Linked DNA regions of Bernardetia sp. MNP-M8. The protein of the gene in region 2 binds, or shares a complex with, the protein of the main gene of each other region. Links are inferred from orthologs where the notes say so. Each region holds a gene or a part of one and is shown on either strand. Other genes may lie near its edges.

Region 1 (12,505 bases), 940 kb from region 2 along the record:
TTATTTAATGAGAAAAACAGCAAACATATCACTCTATTTTACTTTTATTGACGTGTCAGTTCTTGAATCAATTCTTTGTGTTGTGGATATTGATTAGATAACTTATCTGCGTATGCTAACTCAAAGTCAGCAAAATCAAATCCTGGTGCAACTGTACAGCCCGATAAAGTAAAACCATTTGGGTTCTGACAACGTGAAGCAAACCAAACACCAGCAGGAATAATGACTTGAGGAAATTGATTTTTTTCAATATCTATTCCTAATACCTTTTCATGGAGATTTCCTACCTCATCAAAAAAGAAAATAGAAAGTGGGTCTCCATCATAAAAATGCCAAAGCTCATCAGAAGCTATGCGATGAAAAGCTGAAAATGTAGAACCAGTCAATAAAAAATATATAGCTGTACTGTATGAACAACTTCCAGTAAAACGTTCAGATAAAGAGTTTTTAGGAATAACTCCGTCAGCACGGTAATTTTCTGCATAAAAACCTCCTTCAGGATGAGACTGTAGATTTAATTTTTCAATCCAATATTCTTGATTGTGATGATTCATTATTGACTTTTTTTGAGTAAAATTAGTATACGAACACTTATTTTTACTTTACAAATTCAATTTTTAAAGTCATTTTTCCAAATTATTTATTAAAAATAATTAAGATCAACTTAGGATTAGAAATATTCTATGTCGTTGTTGAGCCACCCACAAAAAAAAATTCTTAAAACTTTATCTACCTTTTTTGTTATTTATTAACACCCTCTTCATTTCTGATTCCCCTTTAAGCTAAAATAATATATTATGAACGAATTTAAAACCGAAGATTACAATTTTTCGAATGATTATTTTTCTATTAATACAGATAATTTTCCTTATGTGTATATAAAATTTGAAGCTAAACAACCTACAGAGGAAGAATTTGAAGAATATATTAAATATGCAGCCAAAATATTTTTACAAAATCAACCTTATGTCATAATTTTGAATTTGTCCAAAACAGGATATTTGAAAACTAAATACAGAGTTCAGGTGGCTAATTGGTTTAAAGAACATCAAACTCACGTTTCTAAATTTTGTAAAGGAACAGCACACATTACCGATTCGGCAGTTCATAAATTTTTATTACAAGGCATATTTGCTATTCAAAAACCTCCTTACGAATATATTGTAGTAAAAGAAGAAGAAAAGGCGTATGAGTGGCTTAAAGAACAACTACAACAATAAATACTTACTTACAATAGCTTAATAATCCCACAAAAAAGCCTCAAATTCAATCAATTTTTCGTGGTATTGCATAGATTTTATAATCGCTTCTCTTTGGGTATCATATTGGTCTTGAAAAGAATCATCTTTAAAATTGTCATACTTGACAATATAGCCATGAAAAAAACGAGAATCCATCAGTGTTTCTAAATTGGGAATATGTCCGTTACTTTTTGTTGTTTCGATGACTACATAATCTTCTTTGAGTGGACGATATAATTTTTCAATAATTTCTTTATATGAAAATGACACTACCTTTTGTGTAAATCTATTTTTGTTTTGTGGCAAAATAAGTGTAAAAGCAATCACATCATGAACCATTCTTGAGTGCTGAATATCCAAAATATAATCTTCCTTAATTTCTAAAATAGAAAGCTCTGAAAAGTCAATTAGTTTTTGTGTTGAATCATTTTGAATAGAATTATCAGAATTGAATGCAAACTTAGCTGTTTCATTTTCAAAATTCTCTTCTATTTTCAAATTTTCTAAAAGCTCATTTTTTGATAAAATAGTTTCTAACTTATCATTTGTATAAGCTGTAATTTTTCCTTCCAAAGCATTTCCTATCAAAAATTTAGAAAGCTCATGACCTGCATACCAAAGAGGTAAATTTGCTTTTTGATTAAAAGAAACTTGCAACCAAATTGATTTTTGGAAAGCAATATGTGATTTTGGAATTGGACGAAGCGAGAAAGGATTTATTTCATCTTGAATGATTTTTTCTGTTTTTGTTGTTTCTATATTATTTTCATTTGGGCGTAATGCGTTTTGAGCCAAACAAAAATTACTTGTAGCCAGTACAAGTAATAGAGTGTTAAAAAATAGCTTTTTCATAATTGGTTGTTTTTTAATAAAACAGGGTTTTAACCCTGTTTTGATAATGCGTATAATTTAATTTTCCCATAAATTACTCTCATATTCTATCATATTTGCTTGATAATTTTGAGAAGCTAAAAGTGCCTCATGTTGGTCATCATACATATCCATAATATGCTCATCTTTTCCGTTTGCATATTTTATAAGTGTTCCATTTGCAAGCATCAAATCAAAGGCTTCTTCTAAGTTTCGATGTGCTTGATTATTTCTCTCGTTATAATAGATAGCCGAAGAATTATCTCTAAAAAGATTTTGGACTAGTTCTTTGTAAGAGAATGTCGCAATCGTTTTTTCAAGTCCTGTCACTGGATTCATTTCGGCAGGAATAATAATACTAATTGTCTGAATATCATTAATCATTCGGCTACGAGTTTTATCAAAAAATACGTCTGTTTTTATTTCTAATGTATAAAGTTGATTTGCATAAAATTCTTGTGATTCTACTCCTGACTCTTCTTCAGTTGCCCAAATATCATCATTGTTCCAAACGTCATTTTGTTGCTCAAAAATTACTTGTTCTATTCCATCGTATTGAATATCATCACTAGGAATTTGAATATTACTCAAAAAATCTTCTTGACTCATACGAGTTTGAAGAGAATCATTTTGATAGGGACGTATAATTCCTAGTTTTACTGCATCAATAATAATTCCTGTAATTTCATTTCCTGTTGCAAAAAACGGACGGTTTTGTTTTTGTTTTAACGAAATTCTGTGCCAAAGACTTTTTTGATACATAATATGAGACTCATGAATAGGACGAACTGAGTTATGATTGTAGCCATCATTTGCATAAGCTCCATATTCTTGAGCCTTCGAAAACGAAGTTGTAAAAAGAGAAGAAAATAAAGACACAGAAAGTCCAGCCCACAAAAGAGTTTTTGTTGATTTTTTCATTGCTATAAAAGTTAAATTGTTTTTTGTAGATTAAAATAATTACAAAATAGAAATTCATTTTTGATTAAATAATTTCATAAAGTATTTTGTAGTTATACCTTTATAACGGAGGTTCTTTGTTTTATTGCATCTAATTTTGAAAAACTTCTAGTTTATTTAATTTCTCTTTATAGATGCGTATCAAATTACTTCTTTTCTAAACTCTTAGATTGAATTGTGGTCGGATTATTCAATATATTTTTCTTTTGGATATTTCCTCCACTTTCAAGGTTTTCATCTTTTGTATTGAGAATAGGTTTAGAGTCAGAAAAACCGTTTTTTTTTAATAATAGCAGGGAAAACAGTAGAGAATACACAAGAATAATCTATACCTATTTTTGGGTAGTCTTCTTGGTGTTAGTTACTACTTTTTCTGCTAAAATCTCTTCTAATTCTTTACACATTTGATTAAACTTCCTTTTGTGTTCGAACTTAGAAAGAATGAAAAATACAATACCCATTACCAAAGGAATAAAACCAAGTTCTGCATTTCCATCAGGATTATAAGAAGCTGCAATAATAGCAGAAATGCAAATAATAGGCAAGAATATCAAGTATAAAGTATCTTGTAAAAACGTATAGGACTGAACTTTTAAAGTGTTTTTATTTGCTGTTTTAGCTAATGCTTTAATTGTTGCACTTTCTCCAAAAGTTCTTTTTTTATGTTCCCTTCTAAAACTTTTGATATAAATTACTCCATTTTCATCAAATTGAAATTCTGTCTTTTCAGTTGAAATAGATTGACCTTTGAATTTTTCTAATTTAATGAGAGAACTATTCTCTATCGTTTTTCCAAAACTTTTGATACCCAAAGAGAATATAAATTTCACATTACTATACAGTCCAACTTTTTCTAAAATGATAATAGGAACTGCAATAGTCAAACAATAGATACTATAGGTAAAAAAGTTGATGGTAAGTTGTTCCATTCTATTAGACTATTTTTTATTCAAACTCTTAGACTGAATTGTAGTCGGATTATTCAATATATTTTTCTTTTGGATATTTTCTTCACTTTCAAGGTTTTCATCTTCTTTTGTAGAAATAGGCTCAAAAGTCAAAAAAACAGTCTTTTTGGTAAGATTTTCCAAGAAAGGTTGTAGCATTGTCTTTGCCATAGCTTGTGTCTGAACTAATATTCCAGATTCTAGGGCAGCTTTTTCGATTTGTTTTTCAGCTTTTGCAAAGGCTTCTCCTACCAAATTATCATCTTGCATAAAAGGCAACGATTCCGAATCATAAACCTTAGATTTTTGGTGGTCTATTTTGTAATAACATAATTCAGGTGCAGGTAAATGAACATAAATAGAATCACCTACTTCTGTAATATCTTCAGCTTTTATGCGTGTCAAATCCATACAACCCACAGCTTCAGCAGCTACAATCAATAACACTTTTGAATCTAAAACAGAACTATATCCATTTTTTTGCTTGTGTTCGACAACGTCTTTAAAGTTATATTTTACCAATTCTAGTTTACCTAGACTTTCTACTTCTTCTAAAACAGTTTTGAAACTTGTCTCTGTAACTGTTTCTCTAGGTTGTAATAATTCCTTAGCATCTTTTCGAAGAATGGTATAATATACTCCAAGTCCGAGTAAAAGTACAATTAAAAGAGCAGTAAGAGCTTTGATGAAATTAGTCATGTTTCAATTACGAATTAAAAATTACGAAAAATACAAATATATAAACTTTAACTTCACTTACTTCTAAAATATAACCTCTCACTCTCATTCAACTGGTAACTGATTACTGCTCACTGATAACTGTAAAATCACATTCCTTTCTGTGCTGCTGCAATCAAACTAATATCTTTAAAACGCATATTGAATTTTTTACTCAAGTGTTGGTTTGTCAAACCTCCTTGATAACTATAAACACCTTTTGCAAAACCCATATCAGCATAAATCATTTCTTCGATACTTCCTAGCTCTCCAGCACGCAGCAGCAAAGGAGCAAAAATATTACTTAGTGCATTAGTTGCCGTTCTTGCTACACGAGAAGGAATATTTGGAACACAGTAATGAATGACATCATATTTTTTATAAATTGGCTTATGATGCGAAGTTGTTTCAGAAGTTTCGATACAACCTCCATAATCAATACTGACATCAATAATTATAGAATTTGGTTTCATGCGAGATACCATTTCTTCTGTAACGACAGAAGGTGTTCTTCCGTTTTCTGGACGAATTGCTCCCACTACTACATCAGCTTCTTCTAAAGCTGTTTTTAGAGTTCCCAAATCAAAAATAGAAGTAAAAAGATGGGGCTGCAAAAGATTATATTTTATTCTTCGAAGCATTGGGACACTACTATCAAAAACCTTTACACTTGCGCCAAGTCCTAAGGCTGTTCTGGCTGCATATTCTCCAACTGTTCCCGAACCCAAAACAACTACATTTGTAGGAGCAACACCTGTAATTCCCCCTAAAATAATTCCTTGCCCTTCATTGGCACTACTTAAATATTCGGCTGCAATGAGCATCACTGTACTTCCTGCAATCTCACTCATGGAACGAACAACAGGCAAACCACCTTCTTTGTCTTCAAGCATTTCGTAAGCAATAGCTGTAATTTTTTTACGATTTATGGCGTGCAAATATTCAGGGGTTACATTAGCTAGATGCAAAGTAGAAATTAGCGTTTTTTTGCTTTGCATTTCCTCCAATTCCTTTAAAGTAGGAGGTGCTACTTTCAAAACAATTTCAGATTGAAAAACTTCTTTTGAAGAATATTTTATTTGTGCTCCTGCGTCGCTGTATTCGTGGTCAGTATATTTACATTTTTCGCCTGCACCTGTTTCGATGACTACTTCATGTCCGTTTGCTACCAACAAGCGAACGGCTTCTGGACGCATAGCAACCCTAAACTCATCGTGATTGGTTTCCTTTGGGATTCCAATAGTAAGTTGTTGATTACGCTCACGTACTTTGGCGAGCATTTCTTGAGGTTGATAATATTCGTACTGTTGTACTAATTTTTTGATGGCATCATCTTGAGTCATAAGCTACGCACAGTTAAAATCCGTGAATTGGTAGTTTGATTTACTTCTATATCTATTTGCAAATAGTGTTCTGGCAAAAAAGGTTCTATTTTAGAAGCCCATTCTATAAAACAATAATTTCCATTTTCTTCTGCTTTTTCAAAATATTCTTCTATTCCTAACTCTAAAACTTCATTAGGGTTATTGATTCTATAAAAATCACAGTGATAGATGATTTTTGATTCTTGATTATCATAATTTCCTTCATACTCATTTATGAGTGCAAAAGTAGGGCTACTAACAGTTTCTTTTACACCTAACTCTTTGCAAACAGCTTTTGTAAAAGTAGTTTTTCCAGCTCCTAAATCACCTTCTAATATCCAAATACGCTTGTTTAGTTTGTTAGCTAAATCAATAACCTTTTGAGCTACTTGTGGTAGTTCAGCAATAGATTTACATTCAAATTGTGTAGAATGGGAAGAAGAATTAGATAAAGAGCTAGTCATTTTTTAAGAAAAAGTAGAACAAAAACAAGTTAGAGTTAAATTTTTATCGAAGATACGCAGAATTTGAGAATTTTTGATAGAATCTCAATGAAATTTCTAATTCAATTTAAAACTAATTGTCTCTAACAGTTTAAAAATACCCATTTATACGTATAGCATTTTTTTTGTATTTTACTTAACTTTATTGACAAATAAAAAACTATTTACCTTTTTAATTTTTCCAATTTATCAATCAAAATTATTTTAATTATGAAATCACATCATTTTTTATTTACATTAAAAGGAATTTTCTTTTCCTTTATTTTGCTCTCATTTATTGTAGGCTGTTCTAAAAAGGACGAAGAAGAAGAAACTCCAAAAGTTCCCACACCCGATTTTTCATTTACTCCTGTTAGTCCAAAAGTAGATGAGGCTGTTACATTCAACAATACAAGTACAAACGCAACTACTTTTGTTTGGTCAGCAGAAGGCACAGATTTTAATTCTACTGACAAAAATCCGACATTTACTTTTACAGAAGTGGGTGATTTTGATGTAAAATTAGTTGCCACAGGAGAAGGAGGAAGTAAAGAAATTATTAAGCAAGTTAGTGTTGCACCAGCAGACAATACTACTCCAGCATCTATTGCAGCATTTAGCTTTTCTCCTACTACTCCACAAACAGGACAAGAAGTAAGTTTTACAAATGAGAGTACAAATGCAACTTCTTATCAGTGGTCAGCAGAAGGAACGAGTTTTAGTTCCACAGAGGAAAATCCAAAATTTACTTTTGATACAGCAGGAGATATTAATGTAAAACTTGTAGCCACAGGAGAAGGTGGTACAAACGAAACTATCAAGAAAATTACGATAAGTGAAGCCACACAAACTCCACCTGTCGCAGCCTTTAGTTTTTCTCCAACTACTCCACAAACAGGACAAGAGGTAAGTTTTACAAATGAAAGTACAAATGCAACTTCTTACCAGTGGTCAGCAGAAGGAACAAGTTTTAGCTCAACAGAAGAAAACCCTAAATTTACTTTTGATACAGCAGGAGAAATTAATGTAAAACTTGTAGCTACTGGAGAAGGAGGAACAAATGAAACCATCCAAAAAGTTACTGTAACAGCATCTACACCAGCTCCTGTGGCAGCATTTAGCTTTACACCAGAAAACCCAAAGGCAGGAGAAGAAGTGACTTTCATAAATGAAAGTACAAATGCAACTTCTTATCAGTGGTCAGCAGAAGGTACAAGTTTCAGTTCTACAGAAGAAAATCCAAAATTTACTTTTGATACAGAAGGAGATATTAATGTAAAATTAGTGGTTTCTAATTCGGCAGGAACGAGTGAACAATCTACTACTGTTGTTATTGCACCAGCAGCTGGAGGAGGAAATGCAAATCCATGTAATTTGCCTGAATGTTATGTAGAAAAAACTACTACTGTCAGTTCTGGTTTTACAACTACCGTAACATACACTTATACAGTTGTAAATGGAATAAAAAAGATTTCTTCTGTCTCTACAGCTAGTATTGCAGGAACTTTAGTTACAAGTTTCCAATATAATGCACAAGGACTAAAAACAAGAACAGAAACAAAAGTCGGAGGTTCATTACAAAATTATGTTGAATTTCAATATAGCAATAATAACAAAACTGTAAGAGGAAATAATTACGATGCAACAGGAACTCTGACAGATTACGGCATTGAGGAATATGATGCAAATAATCGCTTAGTTCGTACAGAGAATTATACAACAGCAGGAGTATTGAATAGTTATGTGGTATTTTCTAACTTTTTAGCTATTGAAGGAAGTTTTCCACAGCTTGTACAAACTTATGATGCAAATAATACAATTACTCAAACAGATACACACACCTATCAAGATTGCCAACTTAAAAAGACAGTTTCAAAAGATGGAAATGGAACTACTATAGGTGAAATAAATAATACTATTGATGCAAGAGGATTATTACGTACTAGTGTAGCAACTATTTTTGTCCAAGGAACTACTATTACAAGTAATACACAATATCAATATGATTGTGACTAAGAAAATTTGAAATAATAGCAATAAAAAATCTAACTGATAATCAAATCAGTTAGATTTTTTATTGCTCTTTATCTATACCTCTTTAAGGTTCAATTTGAAAACCTACTACAATTACATCATCAATTTGTTTGTTATTTCCTTTCCAATCTTCAAAGTGTTGTGCAAGAAGCTGTCTTTGTTTTACCATGGGTTCATTATGAATTTCTAAAAGAAGGCTTTTAAATCTTTTTATCATAAATTTTCTTCCTTGCTTTCCTCCAAACTGATCTACATAACCATCAGAAAAAATATAAAACGAAGTAGGTTTGGTAATATCAATTTGGTGTGAAGTATATGAATTTTCAGCATTGGTTTGAAAACCTCCTACTGAGTGTTTGTCTCCTTTTACTTCAACCATTTTTTCATCTTGAATATATAAAAGAGGTCGTTTTGCACCTGCAAAAGTAACTTGATTCTTTTCTAAATCAATTACACAAATAGAAATATCCATTCCATCTTTATTCTCTGTACTAGATTGTCGTAAAGCTCTTCGAATCTGTCCATGTAAACGACTCAAAATAGAATCAGCCTTTGTAACTCCCTGTAAATTGACAATCTGATTGAGATAAGAATCTCCTAAAATAGACATAAATGCACCTGGAACACCATGTCCTGTACAGTCAGCAGCAGCTAAAACAATTTGATTATCTTTTTGAGCAAACCAATAAAAATCTCCTGAAACAATATCTCTAGGTTTATAAAGAACAAAACAATTAGGCACACTACGTTTGAAAGAGCGTAAGTCTGGTAAAACGGCATCTTGAATGCGTCTAGCATAGTTTATACTAGAAGTAATATCATTATTTCGCTTTTCCATCAATCCTTTTTGTTCCATTAAAGTAGTATTGATAGCTTCAATTTCTTCTTTTTGTTGTTCTATTTCTACAGTTCTTTGTTTTACTTTTTTCTCCAAAAGAGTAGTTGTTTCTTTTTGTAGCTCTAAGTTTTCAGCAAGGGCATCTGATTTTTCTCTCTCCAAACGATTGACTTGATAACCAATACCAAGTGCGTAAAATACAAGTTGAACTACTACTCCACCCTGAAAAAAATACATAAACATGTCCGAATTAACAATAGATTCTCCTTGTGTATTTATCAAATAAGAAAGAGCATAAAAAATAGCTCCAATAAACAAACCACTTGTAGCAATTAGGTAATAACGAGCAGCAGAATACCCTTTTCGGAAGGTAAGAATACCTAATATGAATCCTAAAATGGTTGCAATTATACCTATAAAAACAATTATTATTTGAGCAGATTTGTAAGGACTAAAATTATCGCTCCAAACAGGATATTGCAAAAACAAATGATCTGCAATAAATATAATTACCACTATAACTAGAGCGTAATTTATTATCTTAATAAATTTGTTCCATTTTGGTAATAATTCTTTTATATTCAAGAAACTTCTTAAAAACAAAAGCCCTCCTCCTATCATAAAAAGATGAGAAATAACAATAAAAGAACGAATCAGATGATGTGAGGTTGGAAAAAGAAAATAAATATATCTATAATAATAAAAAACATTCAGTTGAATACCTATAATCATTATCACATAATACAAATATAATTTATCTCTGATAATAAAAAATAACAACAGATTGTAGAAAGCCATCACCCACAAGATTCCTTGAAAAATTCCTTGTGCATAAGTAAACTCATCAGCTCCTTTACTTACGCTTACAGCATCCCCTATAGAAGCTAAAATATACTTAGGATGAAAACGCAATTCATTTGAATGTAGGCGAAGATAAACAATAGCTTCTTCTTGAGCAGCAACATCAATATAAAAATAATTACGCCATTGTTTGACAGGTTTTTCTTTAGGATCTATGTCTGTACCTGAATGCTCTATGTGGAAGGCATCATCCTCTACAGAACGATAAAACGTAATTTCTGACCAAGCATCAAAAACAGAACCAATTTGTAAAGCTATTACTTCATCTCTTACACCATTTCCAACTAACTTTAAACGCAACCAATAATATGCTCCTACTTCCATATTTGAAGCACTGATAGTATTGGCAGAAAATAAATTGCTTGTATTAGTTGCAATTTCTTCAATAGATATTTTACCATCTGTTGTGTCTTTCCAAACACCTAAGTTTTCTTTAATAGTAATATAATTCTTTTCTTGAATAGGTGGTTTTATGGGTAAGACATACTTGAATGTCAAATTATTCTTTTCAGACAAAAAATAATTGTACTCTTTTTTATTTATGTCTTTATAAAAATTGATCAATGAATCTAAAATAGAAAATTGACGTAGTGAATCTGATTCAGTAATTTTGGATTTACTTATTATTTCTTTTAATTCTGTTTTTAAATTCAAAACAGAGATTTGTTCTTTTTGAAGAGAATCAGAAAAAATAGTAGTCGTGTCTTGCTGACCATATACATTAACAAATGTAAATACGTTTAATAAAAATAACAATAAAAAGGGGAGTAAAGAGCCTTTCGGCATAATAGTAAAGGGTTATGAACGTAATTAGTATAAAGTTTATATCATTAAAAGTATTTTTATGTTAGCTAGGATTTTTAATTAAAATAAAAAAACAGTTTTTTTATTTTAAGTCTACCTTTATTTTTTAACAGCTCATGACACACGATTTGTACATGCGCTGTATTTTTAAATTAGTTGAATTGTACTAAAATCTTTTTGTTAATTAGTTTTTCTAATGCGCTAATAGGAATAGATGTTTTTGAAAGCTGCAATTCAGAATCAGAATTCATAGCAACAGGGGAATTGCTAATGTCTTTTGATACAGGATTAGTTCGCTTATTTTGGCTATTAGACAAATATAACTTTTTTGGAACAGAAAAATAAGTAATTGTTTCATAAAGTAGGTCAGATACAGGAAAAAAACGATAAGTATATTTATCAAAGAGTGTATATTTTACATTTTGCTCTCCATCTTTTTTACTTTCGATAAGTGCAAATTGTGCTTCATTAAAAATATACTCAGAATTTAATTTTTCTTTTGTGATTTTTTCTGAGTTTTGTTTTTGTGATTCTTTTTCCAAATAAATCGGTTTTTTAAGGTTTTCAAAAGATTTATTCACAAAAATCCAACCTTCCCATTGGTTTGCTTGGGCATTAATATCTTGCTGATTCTTTTTCTTAGAAATTTCTTTTTCTAAAATAGAATACAATTTCTGCATTGTGTGTGCTGCAAATTCTTCTTTTGATTTATTTTCCTTCTCAGCATTTCCCTTTACAGAATTTGGTGGATAAATCGCTGGTAGGAGTTCAAATTTTCTTTTCAAACTATACTCTATACTTTCATCCACTCTACTTGAAATGACAGGAACAATTGGTACTTGACAAGCATACGATAAAAAAGCAACTCCTTGCTTTACAAGTAACCTTTCATTTAAGAAATTCACTTGAACAGTATTTTGATTTTCTTTTTTTGATTCTTTAGTATTTATACCTGTATTACCATCAGGATAAACAATCAAGGAGTTGCCTTGCTTTAGCATTCTGATAGCACTCCAAATGCCTTTATTTTCCTCTACATTTATAAATTGTATTTTAGATTTTAAAATTCTTTTTTGTTGAATTTCTATTTGCTGAGAAAATTTTTGATGAACTTTTAAAGAATCATCTGCTTTTCTATTCCTGAGAGTTTGATTGAGCAAAAAGCCAAAATCTAAATCATTATAAGTGAGTAAAGTCAGAAGTGAAGAATAAGAACCCAAATGAAAACAACAAAATAGAAAAGGCTTTCCATTTTTAGCTTGCTGAAGAATATCTGTTTTATCAATAACTTCAAAATTAGGAGCAAAAAGTGCTGGATTTTGTTCTTCTATATTTAATAATTGAAGATTAAAAAGCAGTTTTTCAAAAATAGATTTATGATGCGAAT
Region 2 (12,698 bases):
TGTAAAAAATGTGCAGAATCGTGTCGCAAATGTGCCGAAGAATGTCGTAAAATGGCAGCTTAATTTTTAGTTCCCAAACCCTAAGGGTCTTCAGAGTCCCTTAGGGTTTTTTCCACCATTTTTTAAACTAAAAAACAATTATGAAAAATCAAATACTACTCTTTTTATTTCTTACTTTTCTTTTTACTCAAAATGCAGAAGCACAGCACGAACATTCTCAACATTCAAATCATTCTACCAAAAAAAAGGATAGTAAAATTCAAAACAAAACAGTCATTTATCATCTCAATGTAAATGATACTGTTATGGAAATTGCAGGAAAAAAAGCTAAAATGCTTACTACAAACGGACAAATTCCTGCGCCTACTTTAGAATTTGTAGAAGGAGACACTGCACTTATTTATGTCAAAAATAATACAAAAGGAACAACTTCTTTTCATTGGCATGGATTAATTTTACCTAATCAATATGATGGAGTTCCACTCTTGACAACCGAACTTATAAAAGCAGGAGAAACGCATATTTTCAAATTTCCAATTATTCAAAACGGAACATATTGGTATCATTCTCACACCATGTATCAAGAACAAAAAGGATTGTATGGAGGAATTTCTATTGCGCCCAAAGAACCTATAAAAACGAAGGAAAAAGTAATTGTTCTTTCAGATTTTACAGACCAAAATCCACATAATGTAATTCGCCTTTTAAAGCGTCATACGGATTGGTATGCCATCAAAAGAAATGCTATTCAGAGTTATGGAAAAGCGATTGCAACAGGAAATTTGGCTGCAAAAGCGTGGTTAGAATGGAAAAGAATGCCTGATATGGATTTAGCAGATGTATATTATGATGCTTTTTTGGCAAATGGAAAAATAAAAGAAGAAGTAGAAAATCTCAAAGCAGGAGAAACGATTCGTCTTAGAATAATAAATGGTTCTTCGTCTTCTCATTTTTGGCTGCATTACGCAGGTGGTAAAATGAAAATTGTGGCTGCCGATGGAATTGATGTTGAGCCTACCCTAGTAGATAAATTACTCATTGCAACGGCTGAAACCTATGATATTGAAGTTACAATTCCTCAAAATGCTGATTCTGACACAAAAAAATATGAATTTCGTGCTACTTCGTGGGATAGATATAAATACACTTCGGTTTGGTTAGGCGACAAAAATGCAACTCAAAAAGCTGCAACTGATTTACCACCATTAGATTATTTTGCTTTGGTAAACGAAATGAAAGACATGATGAAAATGATGCCCAAAATGAAGATGGGTAAAGCTCCCAAAAACAGAATGGAAAATGGATTTTATGCAAATGGAAAAGCTCCTACCAACCACGATATTTTGATGGAAGATATGAATAGAATGGGAATGCAAATGGGAAATGGGAATAAGGAAATGGAACATGGAGGAATGAAAATGAATAACGAAAGTGAGAAAATGAATCATGACAAGATGAACCATAATGAAATGAAGCATGATAAAATGGAAATGGACACTTCAAAAATGAATCATCAAAATCATGACGGAATGAATCATGACAACATGAAAATGCAAGAAGGAAAAATTCATGAGGCAGAAAAAGAAGGAATGATGATGAGCAAAGATGACCCTAAAGCAAATATGATGAAATCTATACTCAAACCAATTGGTGTAATGATGACAGGTTACAAACAACTCAAAGAACAGAATCCTGACGAAACTATTTTTGATTATACAATGCTAAAATCTCCAAATTCTACCAAAATAAGTGAACAAAATGAAGAAAAACCTGTCAGAATTGTTCATTTGTATTTAGGAGGAAATATGTTGCGTTATGTCTGGATGATAAATAATACGCCACTTTCAGAAGCTGATAAAATAAAAATAACGAAAGGTGAAACGGTTCGTTTTGTGATGCACAATACAACCATGATGAGCCATCCAATGCACTTGCACGGACATTTTTTTAGAATTATAAATGGACAAGGCGATTTTGCTCCTCTCAAACATACTGTCAATGTTGCTCCTATGGAAACGACAATTATAGAATTTGATGCAATTGAGGAAAAAGATTGGTTTTTTCATTGTCATTTGTTGTATCACATGATGTCTGGAATGGCTAGAGTAGTAAATTATCAAAATACTACACCAATGATTACTACAAAAGCAGGTTATAGACGTTTTGCTAGAGAAGATAAAAAATGGTATGCAATGGCAAACCTAACAGGACAAACAAACGGACTTTGGGCAGATGCAAGTATTTTTAATTTCAGAAATGAAATAAGTATAGAAGGAAATACAAATTATACCGAAGAGTTTGAAGTAGAAGCAAAAGCAATGCATTATTTTGGAGCAAAACAATTTTTTACGGCTTATCTAGGGACAGAAATTGAACAAGAAGAAATTAACAGAACAAGCGACGACCAACCTATTACAGATGCAAAAATGAAAGGATTAGTTGGTATTCGATATTTTTTACCGATGCACGTATGGTCAGATTTTAGAGCCGATCACGAAGGAAATTTTCAAGTAGAACTAGAACGAGAAGATTTTCCTCTTACCAAACGTTGGAGAGCAAATGCAAGTGTAGAGTATCTTATCAATCAAGATGAATTTAGATATACAATAGGAACGAGTTATATCTTAGGACAATATTTTGCGCTTTCTGCTAATTATGACAACCGTTATAAATGGGGAGCAGGTTTGCAGATTATGTATTAAATAATTTATTAAAGCCCTTTGGGTCTAAACACGAAACCACTATGAATACTTTAGAAAAAACTCAAATAAAAGAATATCAAATTACAGGAATGACCTGTAAAGGCTGTGAAGCCAAAGTAAAAAAGACTTTAGAGGCATTCCCTGAAATAGAAAAAGCAGAAATTAGCGTAGAAAATGCTGATGGAAAAATTTATTTTGAAGATGATATTCTGACAAATATTTTACAAGAAAAACTCTCTGAAATAGGAAATTATAGAATTATAGAAAAAAATAACACTGATGGGATAATCTTTGAAGAAATAAAAGGAAATCCGAATGCTGTTGTTAGTGAAGAAATAGATTTACCAAACAAATCATTTTCTACTTACAAACCTCTCTTCTTGATTGTTGCTTTTATTTTGGGAACAAGTATTTTGGTTCAATATCCGTTTACTGATTTTTCAGGAATGCTTTTAATGCGTCATTTTATGGCTGGATTCTTTATTGTCTTTGCATTTTTCAAGCTCCTTAACTTGGAAGGTTTTGCAAACTCTTACCAAATGTATGACATCGTAGCAGCAAAATGGAAAGGATGGGGATTGATTTATCCGTTTGTCGAACTTACTTTAGGTATTGCTTATTTAATCAATATTTTTCCTTTCTATGTCAATCTAATTACAATTTTTGTTTTGGGAATTAGTAGTATTGGTGTTATAAAAAGTAATTTGGATAAGAAAAAAATCAAATGTGCTTGTTTGGGAGATGTTTTTAATTTGCCAATGAGTACCGTTACGATTATTGAAGATTTATCAATGGTAGCAATGGCTGTAGTGATGCTTTTTGTGGTTTAAAATTGAAGAGAACTTCGAAGTACATTTGATTCAAATTAGTGAGACAATAATTAAACACCTTATTAGCAAAGCCTAGTAAGGTGTTTTTTTGAAATTTTTAAACTGTCAGGAACTATAAAAACTGAAGAGAGGTTTGTAGTAGTATATAAGATTATAGCTCAGTCGGTTAGAGCGTTTGTCTGATAAGCAGAAGGTCATAGGTTCGAATCCTATTAATCTTACAATTTGCTCCATTAGTGTAATTGGTTATCACATATCTCTTTCTAAGATATAAAAAGAGTTCGAATCTCTTATGGAGTACAAAAAAAGGGAACTTTGTAGATATGGCAATCTGCACCAGACTGTAAATCTGGAGTTGTGAAACTTTCCAGATTCGAAATAAGTATCTGGCGAAGCTAATCCTAGCATTCCCACAAAAAACGAGAGTGTAGCTCAGTGGTAGAGCAATTGACTGTTAATCAATTGGTCGTAGGTTCGAAACCTACCATTCTCGCAAAAAATAACTATTGCCTTGTGGTGTAATTGGTAACACATCAGATTTTGAGTCTGATTTTTCAAGTTCGAATCTTGACGAGGTAACAAACTACGTTCTTATCATAGTGGTAATGTTTCGGTCTCCAAAACCGAAAAGAGAGGTTCGATTCCTCTAGAACGTGCAAAAAATGGAGAAGTAACCCAGACAGGTAGAGTGACAGACTAAAAATCTGTTGGGCATTGGTTCGAAATAAGTATTCAGCGAAGCTAATCCAATCTTTTCCACAACATATAGCAGGATAACGGTGGTAGTTTACTTCATTTGGAATGAAGAGGTCGCAAGTTCGAATCTTGCCTGTTATACTAAACTAATTTGGTCTTATTTGAAATCTTCATTCAATGGAGTGAGAAAATCCTTAGGGTAAGAAGAGTTAGTTTTTTAATTAAATAGCGATATGACGGAACTGGCATACGTATTAGTTTTAGAAACTAAGTTTTAAGGGTTCGAATCCCTTTATCGCTACAAAATTAAATAACATAATCCATATTTTATATTCCTACAAGCATTCAGGTACACCATTAAAAACTCATTCTTGAAAGTGGAGCAACAGTTTGATTACTAAATTCCTTTTTCAAAAATTTATAGTGAGCAGCCATCGCAATCATAGCAGCATTATCAGTACAGTATTCCATTTTGGGAATAAAAATATCCCAGTTTCTTTCTTCTCCTAACTCTGTCATTCTTTTTCTAAGTTCGGAATTGGCAGAAACTCCTCCAGCAATTGCAATTTGATTTATCCCTTTCTGTTCAGCAGCTTGAATAATTTTTCTCAAAAGCGTTTCGATAAGTGTATGTTGAATGGTAGCACAAATATCATTTATATTTTCTTTTATAAAATTCGGATTTTTCTGTTCTTGTTTTCTTATAAAATAAAGAATTGCCGTTTTGAGTCCAGAAAATGAAAAATCAAGATTTGGTAAATCTACTTTTGGCAAACCATAATCTTGAACTTTCCCTTTTTGAGCTAATTTATCAATTTCTACTCCCCCTGGATAAGGCAAACTCAACATTTTAGCTGTTTTATCAAATGCTTCTCCTACGGCATCATCTTGTGTAGTTCCAATAACTTCCATTTCTAAATAATCTTTTACCAAAACAATCTGTGTATGTCCACCCGAAACCGTCAGACATAAAAACGGAAATTTTGGCTTTGGTTCATCAATAAAATGTGCCAAAACATGTGCTTGCATGTGATTGACTTCAATCAATGGAATCTCTAAACTAAGAGCCAACGATTTTGCAAAAGCTGTCCCAACAATTAGTGCACCCAAAAGACCTGGTCCACGAGTAAAAGCAATTGCATCTAAATCTTTTGTCGTAATTTGAGCTTCTTTTAAGGATTCCATCACAACAGGAACTATATTTTGTTGATGCGCTCTTGATGCTAGTTCAGGCACAACACCACCATAAGCACGATGAATTGCCTGTGTAGCAATCAAATTACTTTTTACTTGTCCATCTATAATTACAGAAGCCGAAGTTTCATCACAACTTGACTCAATAGCTAATATTTTTGTCATATTTTTGTAAAGTGTGTTCGTTTCCTCAGAAACGAACTTTACGCTTTCTCAAAAGCGTGATAAACAAATAAAAAAACACGCTTCTGAGGAAGCGTTTTATTCAGTTCTGAGAACGACGTAGTCCTCAGAGAAGCTAAACTGAACACACAAATCAATATGAACCATTCAAAAATCAAATCAGTATTAAATTCTATTCAAAAACCGATTCATTCAAGAATTGCGCCCACACCTTCTGGATTTTTACACAAAGGTAATGCTTTTTCTTTCCTTTTGACGTGGATTTTGGTAAGAAAAACAGGTGGAACACTTACTTTGCGTATTGATGATATTGATAAGACTAGAAAACGACCAGAGTATTTACAGGATATTTTCGAAACACTTGATTTTTTGGGAATAGATTGGGATAAAGGAGCAAAGACCCCAACTGACTTCGAATCTAATTATTCACAGCATCATTTTTTAGAAATTTATCAAAAAGAAATTGAAATTCTTAAACACAAAAATGCTGTTTTTGAGTGTTTCTGTTCTCGTTCAGAAATTCAACAAAGGAACTTATATAACAAAAATATTTATGATGGCTTTTGCTTAAACTCACTACATACAGAAAATCAAAAAAAGTCTGCTCTTCGAATAAATACAAACTATTTTGATAAAAAAAATATTCTAATCAATGATTGTAATAGAGGTAATTTTGAAATTAATTTAGAAAAGAAAATACCTTTCTTTATTGTACAGAAAAAAGTTCAGAGAGATATAAAACTACCAGCTTATCAAATCACTTCTTTGATAGATGATGTTAGAATGAATATAAATTTTGTAGTCAGAGGTTCAGATTTGATAAACTCAACAGCAGCACAGCTTTTTTTAGCAGAAATTTTAGAAAAAAATTCTTTTTTAGAAATTATATTTTTGCATCATGATTTGATTGAAGATACAGCAGGAAATAAAATTTCTAAATCAGCAGGAAGTAGATATGATTCTTTTTCTGTTAAGTATTTTAGAGAAAATGGAGGAACAAAAGAACAATTTTTAAAACAGTTTTGTGAATGGATAAAGATAGAACCAAAACAAAGTTTACAAACAATTCTAGATTTACTGTAACTGACTCTTTAGAAACAGCCATATAAAGAATTGATTTTCTGAATTAGAATTTTGAAAAAAGATTAGTTATGAGTAATTTGATAAGCAAAAACTTTACTTTTGCTTTGTGATTGCTTTCTGTCTTTTATTTTCCTAAAAATTGCCATTGATTATGACTAAAAATTATTACTTTCTTACTTTTTGCGTCTTTCTTTTTTTCACAAAAATAAGTTTTTCTTATAGTCAGGATAACAATCAAGACAATATAAAAAAAGCGACTCCAGATTCGACTATGAGACATTCTTTTGAGGCAAGTCTGCAAGAGCTTTTAGACGAAGAAGTTGATTATGAAAATTTATGGTCAAACGCACGAGTAATGACAGCTAGTAGAAGTGTAGAGCGTATTGGAACTGCTCCAGCTACAATTTATGTAATTACAGAAGATCAAATTAGACAGCGAGGCTATACATCTTTGGAAGATGTTTTGGGAGACATTCCAGAAATTGAAATCCAACAAAAGGCAAATACTTATACCAATAGTTATTATTCCATTCGTGGAATTGGTGGCAACGAGCGTTTTGTTATTTTGCAAGATGGAATCCGAATTAGTTCAATTACTGGCGTTTTGCATCCTGTTCAACATAATTTTGCAATTTATCATGCCAAACAAATTGAGGTTATTTTAGGACCTGCGTCAGCTCTTTATGGTGCAGATGCCTTTTCAGGAATCATAAATATTATCACCAAAAATGGAGCTGAAATAAAAGGTGCTGAAATAAACTCTTCGTTTGGAAGATTCAATACAGCTGATAATTCATTCGTTGCAGGTGCAGCTATCAAAGATATTTCAGTTATGATTTATGGAAAACAGTATTATTCTGCTGAGCCAAATTTTCCAGAGTTTTATCAAGAAGATTTTGACTGGTATATCAATCGTTATCAAACCAATGGAGAAGTTTTGGCAAGTCAGTTTGTGTCAGATGTAACACGAACAGTAGAGATAGAGCCTTTTGCAATGCCTACACAAGCCTATAATGTGGGCGCAAAAATAAGTGTAGGAGAAAATTTTACAGTTGGTTTTACCCATCACAAACAAATTCATTCTACTTCAGTAGCTAATCGTCCAGAATATACTTTATTCAAAAAAGATATTCGCTATGGTACAAATCTGACAAACATTTATACTTCCTTTCAAAGAACAATAGACAAGTTTTATTTCCGAACAATTGCCTCTTTTAACTCTTTTACAGTAGATGAAGATTCTAATTTTGAAAATGTATATTCTGGTTATCAAAAAGGTTATAAGTATGCCTCAGAAGCAGCTTTTCAGTTTGACCAACAATTTCAATATTATTTTACAGAAAAAACAAATCTTACTGTTGGCGTTCTTTTTCAGAGTTCGAAAGCACTTCCACAAACAGGAGATTTGCCTTTGCCTTATGATGGAAATATACCTGAGTTTTCGACACAACAATATTATATTGGAACAAATGTAACAGATTCTTTAGGAAAAGATTTGACGATTTTTCAAAATTTCTATTGGACACAATATCAAAATTATGGCGTTTATGCACAGTTTAAAACTAGCTTTGCAGACCGTTTGTACATGACTTTAGGAACTCGTTACGACTATAATACTCGCTATCAAGGTGCTTTCAATCCTCGTGTAGGTCTTGTTTTTTCGCCTGATGCAAAATTCAATATCAAACTTTTATATGGACAAGCATTTTTAGCACCTTCTAATCAAAAGACATTTCAACAATTTGGTGATTTTATTCCTACCACAAATGATAACAATCAAATTACTGGTTTTACGTTACCTTTTTATCATCTTCCTAACTCAGAGCTTCGCCCAGAAAGAAATCAAACTTTTGAAGTCAATGCGTCTTATGCTCCAATGACTACTCTTCGTTTTAGTGCTGATATTTATTACAATACACTTACAGATTTGATTACAGATGTTATTCAATCAGGTAAGACATTTAAAGGAATTGAAGTCAGTGCTGCTGAAGTATCCATAAATCAAGGAGATGCTACAACCTATGGAGGAACTTTTCAAGCTATTTATCATCAAACATTTGGAGATTGGAAAGTACATACAAATCTAGCCTATTCCTATTCAGGTGGAGAATTAAATGAAGGACAACTTCCTCTTAGTGCTATGCACACCTTGAGGTTGATAGGTGAGTTTTCTTATAAGAATTTTGATGTTACACCATCTATTTTGTATAGAAGTACAAGTTATCACACAACTTTTAAAGATGATGCAGGAAATGCGCTTGGAAATGAGCCTTTTTGGGTGGCTTCTTTATATGCAGGTTATCACATCAAAGATAACTTTACTATTTTTACTCGTTTCAGAAATTTATTAGATACTCGTTATTACAATACGTCTGTTCCTAATGTAACTACTTTTGTAGGCGTTCCACAAGATCCTTTGAGATGGAATGTTGGAATTAATTGGAAGTTTTGAAAATAAATTTAGAAGGTAGAATTATTTTTCTTTTTTAGCTATACTAACTTTAAATTCTAAACTTTACCTTTGTATTTACTTCTAGGTTCTGATTTAATAAACTCTGACTTTTTTCCATGATAGACAAAATTATTCCTTTCGATACAGGATTATTACTAACCATTATTTTGATTCTCATTGTTTCAGGGGTTACTTCTCGTTTGGCAAAATCAGCTATCAATAAGCATTTGCGAAATATTGCAGACTCTCAAGAATCAAAAGACTATGATAATGCGACTCGCCTTCGTTTTTTCAAAAATGGCGTAAATTTTATTATTGTCATTTTGGCTATTTTATTTATCACTTATACTATTCCTTCATTACGTGCATTAGCTGTTACGCTTTTTGCTGGGGCTGGGATTTTTGCTGCTTTTATTGCTTTTGCTTCTCAAAAAGCATTTAGTAATATTGTGAGTGGAATTTTCATTGTTTGGTTTAAACCCTTTAGAGTCGGAGATATTGTAGTTGTGGGAACTTACTTTGGAGTGGTAGAAGACATTACACTTCGTCATACTGTCATAAAAGGACTTGAAAACAAACGTATTATTATTCCTAATTCCAATATTAGTAGTGATGTAATTGTTAACTCTACTATAGAAGACCCCACCATTCAACGTTTCGTAGAAATTTGGATTACCTATGATACTGATTTGAGAAAAGCAATATCTATAATGGAAGAAGAATCTATGAAACACCCTGATATGATAGATGGAAGAACATTAGAAGAAAAAATAAAGGGAGAACCTGTTGTTTTGGTAAGAACTACTGGAATGGATGAGAGAGGAATAAAAATAAGAGCAAGCGTTTGGGCAAAAGATCTTTCAACTTCTTTTGATATGTATTGCGACTTGATTAGAGATATAAAATACCGTTTTGATGAAGAAGGAATAAAAATAGGCGTTCCTCATCGTCATTTAAGCCAAAGTTTCAATTCAGAAGTAGAACCTTCTAAATCTCAACAAAACGGGTCAGAAAGTTCAGAAAAGCAGTAAATCAAACAATTTGAAGTAGAGCTTGTTAATAGTCTAGAAAACAGCTAAAAGAGAAGTTAAAAAAAGTAACATCGATTTTTTGGCATTAAATTTTCATATATCATATTGATTGCGTAATAGACACAGTCATTTTGACATATTAAAAATCTACTTTTCACAGATAAAACAATCAAAAATGTCAATTTGTCATTTTTTTATTACAAAATAGCTTAAAAGCATTTTGGTTCATAATTTGAATAATATAAGTCAAATGTAACTACGAATAATATAATTATTTATTAGTAGTCACATTTATTTAAAGAATCTTTTTATAATTTATTCCTTAATCACTTAAATTTTTATTATTATGACACTTATAAAATATAGACCTAGCAATTCTTTTTTGCCTAACTCTTTTGCAGAGTTTTTTGACCAAGATTTCCTTTCAAATGGAATGACTAAATTTGGTTCAGAACTTTCATTACCAGCCGTTAACATCAGTGAAAATGAAAACGAACATTTAATTGAAGTTTCGGCAGCAGGTTTTGAAAAAGACCAATTTAATGTTGAAATAGAAGATAATAAACTTACTATTTCAGCAGAAATGAAAGAGGAAAAAGAAGAAAAATCAAATGAAGATTCAGATAATAAAAAATCTGATAATACAGCAAAAGAATCAAAAAGACAGAACTATTACACTCGTCGTGAGTTCCGTTCTTCTTCTTTCAAACGTTCATTTACACTTCCTAAAAATGTAGATGGCGAAAATATTGCAGCTTCTTATCAAAACGGAATTTTAAAACTCGTTTTACCAAAGAAAGCTGAAGTAGTTAACAAGAAAAAAGTAAGTATTGCATAAATTTGTTGAGAAAATTACCAATAAGTAGAAATACTAGAAAATATATAGACATTAGAAAATACTAAAAATATTTAAGATCAACAGTAGTTAAGTTGTGAAATCCAAAAGAACCGTTTCCTTGAAACGGTTTTTTTGTTCGATTTTTGTTCGAATAGCCCTAAACAAATAGCCTTTGTTTTTGTAATCTTTATTATTGTTCTCACAAAAAACACATTTCAAATGACTTTAGAAGAAGCTCAAAAAACAGTTGATGATTGGATAAACCAATTTGGAATACGATATTTTAATGAACTTACCAATATGGCAATGCTGACCGAAGAAGTTGGAGAAGTGGCTAGAATAATTGCACGAAAATATGGTGAGCAGTCTTTCAAAGAGTCTGATAAAGACAAAGAGCTTTCTGATGAACTAGCTGATGTTCTTTTTGTGGTTATTTGTTTGGCAAACCAAACAGGCGTAAATTTGACCGAAGCATTACAGAAAAATTTGGACAAAAAAACACAACGAGATAGTACAAGACACAAGGAAAACAAAAAATTGCAATAGTTCAAAATTACTCTCTAATCAAATAATTACTTTAATTACCTATCAATAATTTAATTTTATGAATCGCTTTCTAGCGAATTTTTCAACATTTTTTTTATTATCCTTCATTTATAAATATATTTCTAAACCCAAGTTTGAGAAAGTATATTGTTATGTATTATGGTTTCTGACTTTCTATTTCTTGACTTCCTCTCTGTCTGCACAAGAGCTTTTTCTGACAGCCAAATACAATGAAAATGGAACTGCTGACCCAAATTATACTAGTAACGAATGGAAAATTGATGCCATTGAAGGTAGTTTTTTGTATGTTTTGTTTAGAAGTGAAAAGCAGATTACTGATCCAAAACTATATCTTTTTATAGATAAAAAAGTAGTTTCTAAGCAAGAGAATGAGACAACATCTAGCTTTGAAGAGTATGACAACAAAAAGATTTATATCAATAAAAAACGAAATTGGGCAGTTCTTCAATATACTTTTTTACAAGCAGGAGTTTATAAAATTTCGATTGCAGATGCTGATAAAAAAATCATTATTTCTAAGGAAATAACAATTAGTTATAAATCAAAAATTTTATTTAGTAATGATTTAAACCAACAGAAGTATCCTATTTCACATCAAAAAACCTTCAAATTAGAGAAGGCAAAAGAAGGAATTTATATTTTTATAAAAGATGAAACTCCCTTTAATTCGCAATCCTTAAAAGTTGTAATTGAAAAACAAAATGAAGAAGGAATCTATCAAAAATATACAGAAGAAACTTTTTTTATAGATAAACAACTGCGTTTTTCATTTTTTGAGCAAGCCTTTGAGCTAAAAGGAACTTATCGTATTTCTATCTTTAAAGAGGAAGAACAACTTTTAGCTGTGGGTTTTTTGAATATTGTATAAACTCTTAAATGTCAAAAAAACCGTCAATAAACTAATTATTAACGGTTAATATTTATTTTTCTTAAATAATTAAGCCATTTCTGACTCAAATATTTTGTATTCGTAGAATTCCATAATCAAATTAGCTAATAATTTTTTACATGCCAGTTCTACTTTTTGTTCGGCTTCTGCTTTATCAGTTGCTTCAATTTCCAACTGAATATGTTTTCCGATACGTACATCATGTACTTCTTTTAATCCCAAATTATCCAAGC

What was found.
Region 1: the proteins of tsaD (region 2) and tsaE are in contact, whole or in part, in a crystal structure (PDB 6N9A), measured with the Thermotoga maritima proteins. The link is inferred for Bernardetia sp. MNP-M8 from one-to-one orthologs. Residues at the interface, in WP_004082750.1 of Thermotoga maritima: Cys10, Asp11, Arg49, His50, Leu82, Gly84, Gly135, Gly136, Glu154, Thr155, Leu156, Asp157, Asp158, Ser159, Glu162, Asp165, Lys166, Arg169, Leu170, Tyr175, Lys213, Thr214, Leu217, Tyr218, Gln221, Arg222, Asn324; in WP_004082108.1 of Thermotoga maritima: Leu37, Gly38, Lys46, Lys57, Val59, Lys60, Ser61, Thr63, Phe64, Thr65, Leu66, Met67, Val69, Pro71, Tyr82, Arg83, Leu84, Asp86, Asp88, Phe89, Asp93, Ile128, Asp130, Glu131, Arg134.

The regions. Positions count from the first base shown.
Region 1 is NZ_CP147012.1:1,301,338-1,313,842, forward strand. The notes cover bases 4,820-7,557. They hold tsaE (tRNA (adenosine(37)-N6)-threonylcarbamoyltransferase complex ATPase subunit type 1 TsaE), read right to left. Parts: upstream 6,564-7,557; coding sequence 6,075-6,563; downstream 4,820-6,074. Other genes in these bases: V9L04_RS05470 (alanine dehydrogenase), read right to left, coding at 4,846-6,078; V9L04_RS05480 (PKD domain-containing protein), read left to right, coding at 6,813-7,557. In the rest of the region: V9L04_RS05440 (cupin domain-containing protein), read right to left, coding at 45-554; V9L04_RS05445 (hypothetical protein), read left to right, coding at 798-1,220; gliding motility protein GldN, read right to left, coding at 1,239-2,093; gliding motility protein GldN, read right to left, coding at 2,151-3,032; V9L04_RS05460 (hypothetical protein), read right to left, coding at 3,404-4,000; V9L04_RS05465 (DUF4230 domain-containing protein), read right to left, coding at 4,010-4,717; more of V9L04_RS05480, read left to right, coding at 7,558-8,597; V9L04_RS05485 (7TM diverse intracellular signaling domain-containing protein), read right to left, coding at 8,680-11,100; V9L04_RS05490 (hypothetical protein), read right to left, coding at 11,271-12,505. UniProt on the Escherichia coli protein: Required for the formation of a threonylcarbamoyl group on adenosine at position 37 (t(6)A37) in tRNAs that read codons beginning with adenine.
Region 2 is NZ_CP147012.1:2,243,039-2,255,736, reverse strand. The notes cover bases 3,587-6,517. They hold tsaD (tRNA (adenosine(37)-N6)-threonylcarbamoyltransferase complex transferase subunit TsaD), read right to left. Parts: upstream 5,588-6,517; coding sequence 4,586-5,587; downstream 3,587-4,585. Other genes in these bases: V9L04_RS09310 (glutamate--tRNA ligase family protein), read left to right, coding at 5,744-6,517. Outside these bases: V9L04_RS09370 (four-helix bundle copper-binding protein), read left to right, coding at 1-63; V9L04_RS09365 (multicopper oxidase domain-containing protein), read left to right, coding at 141-2,702; V9L04_RS09360 (heavy metal-associated domain-containing protein), read left to right, coding at 2,744-3,532; more of V9L04_RS09310, read left to right, coding at 6,518-6,688; V9L04_RS09305 (TonB-dependent receptor), read left to right, coding at 6,960-9,140; V9L04_RS09300 (mechanosensitive ion channel family protein), read left to right, coding at 9,257-10,171; V9L04_RS09295 (Hsp20/alpha crystallin family protein), read left to right, coding at 10,518-11,009; V9L04_RS09290 (nucleotide pyrophosphohydrolase), read left to right, coding at 11,229-11,555; V9L04_RS09285 (hypothetical protein), read left to right, coding at 11,614-12,444; phosphoribosylformylglycinamidine synthase subunit PurS, read right to left, coding at 12,514-12,698.